DNA from 2 places in the Microcoleus sp. K4-B3 genome. Region 1 is predicted to be linked to the other one. Evidence: riboswitches for the same ligand, from Rfam matches in the RefSeq annotation. Region 1 holds a riboswitch; the other holds the start of a gene.
The links. A riboswitch is a leader RNA that binds a small molecule or an ion and turns the genes downstream of it on or off. The one in region 1 is predicted to bind cobalamin.

Region 1 (4,428 bases):
TGTCGGGTGTGGCGCGGGTCGAGATAGGCGGTAGGTTCATCTAGCAGCAGCAGTTTGGGCTTGAGAACCATGATATCGGCGATCGACACCCGCTTTTTCTGCCCCAAACTGAGATTGTGAATTGGTTCGCGGGCGAGTTCGCTTAGATCGAATTGCTCGATCGCCTCTTGCACCCTTGTCGCAATATCCGGTTCTGTCAAGCCTAAATTGTACAATCCATAGGAAATATCTTCTTCTACCGTCGAAGCTACTAATTGATGTTCGGGATTTTGAAAGACGAGTCCGATTTGTTGGCGCAGTTGCATCAAAGATTTGCGATCGTAGCGAAAGGGCTTACCTTCCCAGCTAATGATTCCCTGTTGCGGTTGATATAAGCCATTTGCTAACAAGAAAAAGGTAGTTTTGCCGCAGCCGTTTTGACCGATCAGCCCGCAGCGTTTCCCGGCGGGGACTTTGAGGTTTAAACCCTGAATTGCCACTCGCGAACCGCAGGGATATGAGTAGGAAGTGCGATCGAATTCGAGAATCCATTGAGACATATTTGTTATTTGTTAATTGTTATTTGTTATTTATTATTTGTTATAATCTTGTTCCCAGACAGAGCCTGGGAGTAAATGCCCGGAGGCTCTGCCTCCAATTACCTATTACCGATGACCGATTACCATTGTATTCGTGTCAACCTTCATCTGATTTAGACAACTGCCAAAGTTGAATTTCATAACACAAATGCTGCTCAAAAAGTTGACCTGCTTCCAATCCTTCAACCACCAGCTTCTTGAACCAGCGACGAAATATCCAGCGCAGGAATTTGTGGACGGGCGGAACTGCGATCGCAATTAAATCTGCAACATAGATCATCGTATTCAGTCCATACCTGCGGAAAGTATCGACATATAAATCGATTGTTGGCAAAATATGGGCGGAAATATCCTCAGTTTTTACTAAAGTGAATCCAGCTTGCTTTAATGCTGCATGAAGTTCCGTAACAACATGACAATTAGAGAACATTCCCTCTTTATAATTAGCATCAGATCGCAGCATATCGGCAAGCAAAACGTAACCGCCCTGATTGAGGATTTTGGCGGCACCGTTAGCAATATCAACAGCCGACATATACTGGCTACTTTCGCTAAATAGAATAAGATCGTAGAAATGGGTTGCTTTGAAGTCTTCAAACCTCGTGAGATGGAAGATTGCCCGATCGCCCGTACACTTAAGAAAGCGCTGTTGTTGGAACGGATCGGGTGCGAGCCCTTCGACTGCAAAACCTCGATCGAGCAAATAAGCCGCATTTCCGCCAATCCCACAGCCCACATCGAGTATCGTATGAGTGCCTTTGGGGATAGCATCCAACAGTTTTACAGTATAAGCTTGCTGAGCGAGGCGCAATCGGGCGATCGTTAGTTCGTCAGCCGGCACAGGTAGGGTTTCCCAATAGCCGTAGTGAAGGTAGGGCGAATCTGTCAGGCCCAAATAGTAATTAAGCGCTGCATTTTGGTAGCGAGTTACCTTGGAAATTTCGATTGATTTTGGCTGCGACATTCGGAAAATTTAGTAAGTTTTAGGATTTCGGGCAGAGTTGAAATTCTTCCCAGCGCTTGCATACCTGTTCATAGCACTCAACAGGAGAAATTGCCAAGTTTTGCAACAAATTGATATCAATCTGACCGTTGGCGATCGACAAAAATATAATTGCTTCCTTTGGCTCGTAGCTAGCAATGATAGACAGCAGATTTGAAACAGTGTTCTCCTCTAGTTCTAGTTGTTGCAAATAAGCAGTTGCGTACAATTGGGAAATAAATTGCAGATCGTACTTGATAGTATCTACGCTCCAATTCACAGAGCCGTTAATGGGAGTATTGATTTTGCAAGCAACCAAGCCTCGTCCTCGATGCAAAAAACCATTCCAAGCAGTATGTCCGACCGACAAAATATTCTGATGAATAAACAAGTTTTGCCAGTAGCCAAAACTACCCTGCCAAACACTATCTTCAACTCGCATTTCTTTTCATTTCCCTTAAAATAAGATACCCTTCAGAACACAAATCGAATTACCTCAGCGTTCATCTGTGTGTATCGGCAGATATCTGCGGTTAAAAAATCCCAATCCAATAATAAAAAAAATAATAAACTCACCATCATCCATACCTCGCAGATGAAATACAACAGGTAAACAAATCGGCGGGCATTCTGACTCAGAGAAGCAAAAATCTCCTTACAGTTGCGGGACAGCGCCGGATTCGCACCGAACTTTCCCCCTTACGTCTGATGGCTGTTCTCCATCAGAGCCGATCGATATACGGGAATATTACCACTATTTGGAACATTTGACAAAAAACCGTCCGCCTATTCACCAAACTCAATATTTTCATACAAATCGGCAAGCGAAATCTCCACAGGAATAGAGGTTAAAGTCAGCCGATCGCCCATACAGCTATATTCCGAAAAAATCCACTTATTCGCATCAGTTTTAGAATATTGCTCCACCCGTAGCCGATATTGGTCGATTAATAAATACTCCTGAAAACTAGGAATAGTGCGATAAGCAGCAAACTTTTCATCTCGATCGTAAGCTCTGGTACCTTTAGACAGCACCTCAGCAATGAGCAGCGGATTCGTAATTGTATCCGTCCGTCCAGATTGCAGATCTATCGGGCGCGCTACCACCATCACATCCGGGTAAGTATAATTATTAAGCTGCGGAACCCAAAGCCGCTGATCCGATGCAAAAATACTGTAAGGTTTACCCTTGAGACTCACCCTCAAAATAGCATTTAAGATGCTTGTAATTTCATTATGATTCGGTGCGCCACCAGCCATCAGAACAATCTCCCCATTGATAAATTCATGCCGCTCCTGAGAATTGATTTCCAATTCTAGATATTCCTCAGCCGTGTAAGTTTTGGTTTCAACTGGCGCGATCATATACAACGCTCTCCTTTAATCTACTCATTTTAGTTTATCTTAAAAATTTGGCTAATTCAACAGAAAAGTAGATTTTAATCATGCTAATAAACAGGCTTTCCGGCCTGTTCCACAAAGAGGGAATTTTATTGTGGGGCGGGTATCCTGCCCGCCCCTGAAAGGCTGATTGAGAATGTGCAAGATGTGAGTGCGATCGCACTTAACAAACTTACCGCAACGGGACAAAGTTATAGCCAGTGCTTCCTCCTTGTTTAACTTGCACTAAAATCGGCTTACCAGCCCGATCGCCCGTGGGTAAAAACTTCACATCCTCGCTTGCTCCTGCTGTCGAAAAACTCGCATTTCTGAGCGCTTGTTGCAACCCTTCTCGTGTATTGCTTTGCCGCAAGCCAGCGATGACAGCTTGAGTCGCGTCAAAAGTCGTTGCGGTTCGCCAATTCACAATTCCTCCCCAAAGCTGGCGGGCATTTTCTGGGAAACGGCTACCGGGATTAGTTTCAGGATGCCAGGGAACGGGCAAAACAAGCCCGTCAACGTCTTTTTGTCCGTCTTTTAAAGTTTGAAAGGTGTAGAGCGTAGTGCTGCCGTAGAGTGGCAATTTGCCTCGATTGATGCGAGCCAGAGAGATGGCACGGTCAATGCGATCGACGTGGGGTGCTACCATCAATCCTTGTGCACCTTTGCTGACAGCATCGGCGAGGGCTTTGTCGGGATTAAAAGATGGTAACGAAAAGTCGCAAACAGTGGGAACTAATTTGCCACCAGCAGCAGTAAGAGAGGCAACAAATTCATCTTTAAATGATATGTTATCAGGTGCTTGGGAGTCGTAACAAACCGCTATATTAGTTTGGCGTTCTGTTTTAACTGCATATTCTGCTAAGGGAGCAGCCATTAAGCTAATATTGGGTACTGTCCGAAAGATGTAGCTGCCAAATCCTGATAGATTATTTGCAAAGCTAGTCGGTGTCACCATTACCAGTTTTTCTTGCTGATATATCGGAGCAGCTTCGAGAGATGCGTTGCTAGCATTGTGTCCAATTACTGCTAGTATGTTTTGCTCCTTTGTTAATGCTTTGGCAACTTCTCTGACCACTTCGGGACTGTTGTCATCGTTGACAATTTCTACTTGCAGTTTTGCCCCATTGATGCCACCGCTAGTATTGATTTCATCCTGAGCTTGGGCGACACCCCGGAGGATTTCTTGGGCGACATTGGGGTTGCTACCAATGGGAACGCTGACAGCAATTTTTAAGGAAGAACCATTGCTGGCTTTGGCATTATTCAAATAGATAATGGTTTCCGGGTCGTTGCGATTTTGTTGCAGCGATTTCTGAAAATATTGGGCTGCAGCTTGGTAATTTCCCTCAGCAAAAGCTTGAACTCCTGCTTGTTTCTCGGGCGTTGTTTGGGATGTCAGCAATATCTGATTTCCTAAACTGATACGATTGGCGATCGCTCCCGATGCGCTCGTTGCCGGTGTAGATGTAGATGTAGGTGTATTTG
Region 2 (4,428 bases), on a different contig from region 1:
TTGTTATCCATATTTATTGAATCTGAGATGTTGCACTATTTTTAAGAACGGGCAAGATGCCCGTTCCACAAAAGATGAAGTTTATTCTTGTGGAACAGGCATCTTGCCTGTTCCTAAAAAGCTGATTAAAAATACTTCAAGATTTCAGTTAAACCAAACATTTACGGAAATCCTCTCGCAATTGATTTTCGTTTAAGTTGCGGCCGATGAATACGAGTTCATTTTTCGGAGTTTCAGTGACTTTCCAAGGTCGATCCGGCCGGCCATCAAACACCATGTGTACTCCTTGGAAAACAAATCGCTTGTTGTCTCCGGCGACATTCAAAATGCCTTTTGTCCGAAAGATATTCGGCCCTTGAGTCCGCAACAATTCCTCAATCCAATCGCTGAATTTGTTGCCGTCAATAGCGCCGGATTCTACTATTGCTACGGAAGTAACTGTTTCGTCGTGTTCGTGAGTGTGTTCGCCCAAAAAGTCTGGTTCGATTTCTAATGCCCGGTTCAAATCAAATGCTTTAACGCCCAACAAAGCATCCATCTCCAATTCAGCGTTGCGGGTGCGGTGAATTTTTGCCATTGCATTCATGACGCGAATTCGCTTTTCTAATTCTGCCAATTCTTCCTCCGTCACTAAATCTGTTTTGTTGAGTAAAACTACATCTGCAAAGGCAATTTGTTCTTGAGCTTCGTCTGCGTCCCAGTGCTGCCAGATGTGCTTGGCATCAACTACCGTGACAACTGCATCTAGGAGCAATTTTTCCCGCATATCTTCGTCTACAAAAAATGTTTGAATTACGGGTGCGGGGTCGGCTAAACCTGTGGTTTCGATGACTATGTGGTCGAATTTGTCTCGCCGCTTCATCAAGTTGCCGATAATCCGAATTAAATCGCCTCGGACTGTACAGCAAATGCAGCCGTTGTTCATCTCAAAAATTTCTTCGTCGGCATCTATTATGAGTTGGTTGTCGATGCCTACTTCGCCAAATTCGTTGACGATAACTGCAACTTTTTTGCCGTGTTCTTGTGTTAAAATGCGGTTCAGTAGCGTAGTTTTGCCTGCACCGAGATAACCCGTGAGAACGGTAACAGGAACTGATTCGATCGCCCCAGCAGTCACCATACTTGACCTCGATTTTTGTACAATGATAACCATTATCGCTATTGTACACCAGACTTGCTGGCAGCCGTCACAATATTAAATAATGTTAATAAATTGTTCGTGAGAGCTTGGAGGGGCGAGTTTTACCAATAATATTTGCTGCAATTCAAAATATCGATAAACCCGCCCCTCTCAGATGACAATTAGTTGTTAATTATAGCTGCAATTCGATCGCGCTCTAACTCTCGACCGATCAGCACTAATTTGGTTTGGCGGAGTTCAGAAGGTTGCCAAGGACGATCGTAAAAATATTCTATCCGCGAACCCACACCTTGCAACACCATCCTCATCGGTTTCTTGGGAACCGCCACAAACCCTTTAATCCGATAGATTTCCTCCTGCTGCATCAAGGATTGCAGTTTTTTCACCAAAGCTTCAGGTTCAAATTCGCGATCGGCAATAAAGTAAGTCGAGTTAATATCATCATCGTGTTCGTGTTCCTCCTCAGCATCGTGGTGACTCGGGCGAGACTCCAAATCATCCTCAACCGCCGCATTAAATCCCAATAGCACATCAGGGTTAATTTCGCCACCTTTGCAGGGCACAATTTTCACACTCGGACGCAACTCTTGCTGCAACCAGCTTTGGACTTTCTGGTGAGTTTCCGCATCTACGCGATCGACCTTCGTTAAAAGTACCATATCGGCACAGGCTAACTGGTCTTCAAACAATTCCTCGATCGGAGTTTCGTGATCTAAACTAGAATCAGCTTGCCGCTGTGCCATCAAAGCATCGATATCACCGACAAAAGTACCGCTAGCAATAGCTTCGCAATCGACAACAGCAACCACACCGTCTACAGTAGCACCCGTGCGAATTTCCGGCCAGCGAAAAGCTTGAATTAAAGGTTTAGGAAGTGCGAGGCCAGAAGTCTCAATTAAGATACAATCAATTTGTTCTCGGCGCTTCAACAATTCCTGCATAGTCGGCAAGAATTCCTCTTGAACAGTGCAGCAAAGACAACCATTTGTTAGTTCAACAATATTGCTGCTGACATTTTCTTCTTCGTCGCAAACTTGGCAATCGCGCAGCAGTTCTCCGTCAATTCCGATTTCGCCAAATTCGTTAACCAGAACAGCAATGCGGCGACCTTGATTATTTTGCAATAAGTTGCGAATTAAGGTAGTTTTGCCGCTACCGAGAAAACCAGTGATGACAGTAACAGGAATTTTGTGCATTGATAATTTTCTGCTTATTTAGTGGTGAGATATCTCGTTCCCAAGCTCTGCCTGGGAATGCCGATCAAGAGGCTCTGCCTCGCTGGAATAAAGGAGCGCTTTTAATACGAGGCAGAGCCTCTGCGTATGCGTTACCAGGCAAAGCCTGGGAACGAGAAGGAAAAAACTAAAGTCCCTCCTACAAACCTATCTAATTTGCCAGCGGAGGAATCTTTGCTAAAACACCTTTTTTCAGAGCTTCAGGACGCTCAGACCAAGGCAACAAACCGTCTGGTTTAGCATAGTATTGACCCGCACATTCGAGTACAGCTTCCGCAGTTTTTGACTCATTTGCGGGTAAATCGCCAAACAGATAAGTGTACTTTCCAACAGCAGCAAAAGACACCGCACAAGAGTGACTGCAAGCACTCATGCACTCAACCTCTTGAATCTCAAATTTATCAGAAAACTCCCAATCTTTAGCGAGTTGCGACAAATTTTCCATGAATTGTTGACCGCCGCTTTTACCTTCGCGCTTGCCGTTTTTCCAAACACTAGCGCAAGCAGTGCAAACAAATAGACTGTGCTTTGTGCGTACAGCCGCATTAATTCCATCCATCATCCGTACCTCGCAGATGCGTTCAAAAGTGATTTAGATATCGGCGGGCATTCTGACTTGAGAAACCACAACGGTTTCATTACAGTTGCGGGACAGCGCCGGACTTGCACCGAACTTTCCCCGTTTCCTCTAACGGCTGCTCCCCGCTAGAACCGATCGCGAAGTCACATCATACCGCACTTGCCGTCAATCGATTTTAGATTTTAGATTTTAGATTGGAGAAAGCGACCCCAGGGATAAATCTGGGTACTTGTTTAGTAGTTTGTAGGGTGTGGCATCGGCACCTTACAAATTACAAATTATGCAGTTTCGTGCTGTTTGTGCCAAGCAGGATGCCACAGCAATTCAGCTGTCGATCGCTTCTCGACCATTTCAGGAGTAATCATACAGTGAGCCACATCCTTGCGAGAAGGCAACTCGTACATCACATCGAGCATTAACTCCTCTAAAATGCTGCGGAGAGCTCTCGCGCCGGTTTTGCGGCGGTAGGCCTCCTGGGCGATCGCCCGCAGCGCTTCCGGCTGGAATTCCAATTCCACGCTGTCCATCTTCAACAGCTTTTGATACTGCTTCACCAGCGCATTCCGGGGCTCGGTCAATATCTGCATCAAAGCGGCTTCATCCAGCGGCGAAATCACCGTTACCACCGGTATCCGCCCCACAAACTCAGGAATCAAACCAAACTTGACTAAATCGTCCGGCTGTACCTGCTGCAAAATATCAGCGGCCCGCTTGTCTTTGGCCGGCAAAGTCGAGTTGCTGTCGCTTTCTGTTGGCTGAATAAAGCCCAAGGATTTTTTACCCAAACGCTGTTCAACTATTTTTTCCAAACCGACAAAAGCACCGCCGCAAATAAATAGAATTTTGCTCGTGTCAACTTGAATAAAATCTTGGTAAGGATGTTTGCGGCCTCCTTGCGGGGGCACGTTAACCACTGTTCCTTCCAACATTTTTAGCAGCGCTTGCTGCACTCCTTCTCCTGATACATCCCTGGTAATCGAAGTATTTTCGCTTTTGCGAGCAATCTTGTCAATTTCATCAATATAAATAATGCCGCGCTGCGCCGATTCGACATCAAAATCCGACATTTGCAACAGCCGCAGCAAAATATTTTCTACATCGTCGCCGACATATCCAGCTTCTGTCAGCGTCGTCGCATCGGCTACCGCAAACGGGACTTCGAGCATTTGCGCCAAACTTTGCGCTAACAAAGTTTTGCCACAACCTGTCGGCCCGACTAGCAGGATGTTGGATTTTTGCAGTTCTACATCGCTGTCAGGGGAAGACTTGTCGCTATCTTTAGCTTGGTCAACGCTCAAGCGCTTGTAGTGGTTGTAAACTGCTACAGAAAGAACTTTTTTTGCTGAATGCTGGCCGATAACGTGGTTGTCTAAATGCTGCTTAATGTCTGTCGGTTTCGGAATTTGAGCTAAAACAATTTTCGATTTATTCGATCGACCCGGGCGCCGCGTTCCTTGTCCCTGAGACTCTCG

Region 2: another riboswitch for cobalamin. It lies ahead of QUA78_RS10400 (DUF1636 domain-containing protein); the one in region 1 lies ahead of QUA78_RS20690 (hypothetical protein).

What each region holds. Positions count from the first base shown of each region.
Region 1 is NZ_JAUBSF010000053.1:40,690-45,117, reverse strand. It holds gene QUA78_RS20700 (ABC transporter ATP-binding protein) at 1-539, opposite strand, end outside; gene QUA78_RS20695 (methyltransferase domain-containing protein) at 676-1,542, opposite strand; gene QUA78_RS20690 (hypothetical protein) at 1,562-2,002, opposite strand; cobalamin riboswitch at 2,164-2,308, opposite strand; gene QUA78_RS20685 (Uma2 family endonuclease) at 2,347-2,925, opposite strand; gene QUA78_RS20680 (ABC transporter substrate-binding protein) at 3,134-4,428, opposite strand, start outside.
Region 2 is NZ_JAUBSF010000016.1:95,162-99,589, reverse strand. It holds gene QUA78_RS10415 (WD40 repeat domain-containing protein) at 1-11, opposite strand, end outside; gene QUA78_RS10410 (GTP-binding protein) at 149-1,120, opposite strand; gene cobW (cobalamin biosynthesis protein CobW) at 1,303-2,337, opposite strand; gene QUA78_RS10400 (DUF1636 domain-containing protein) at 2,528-2,938, opposite strand; cobalamin riboswitch at 2,961-3,107, opposite strand; gene clpX (ATP-dependent protease ATP-binding subunit ClpX) at 3,235-4,428, opposite strand, start outside.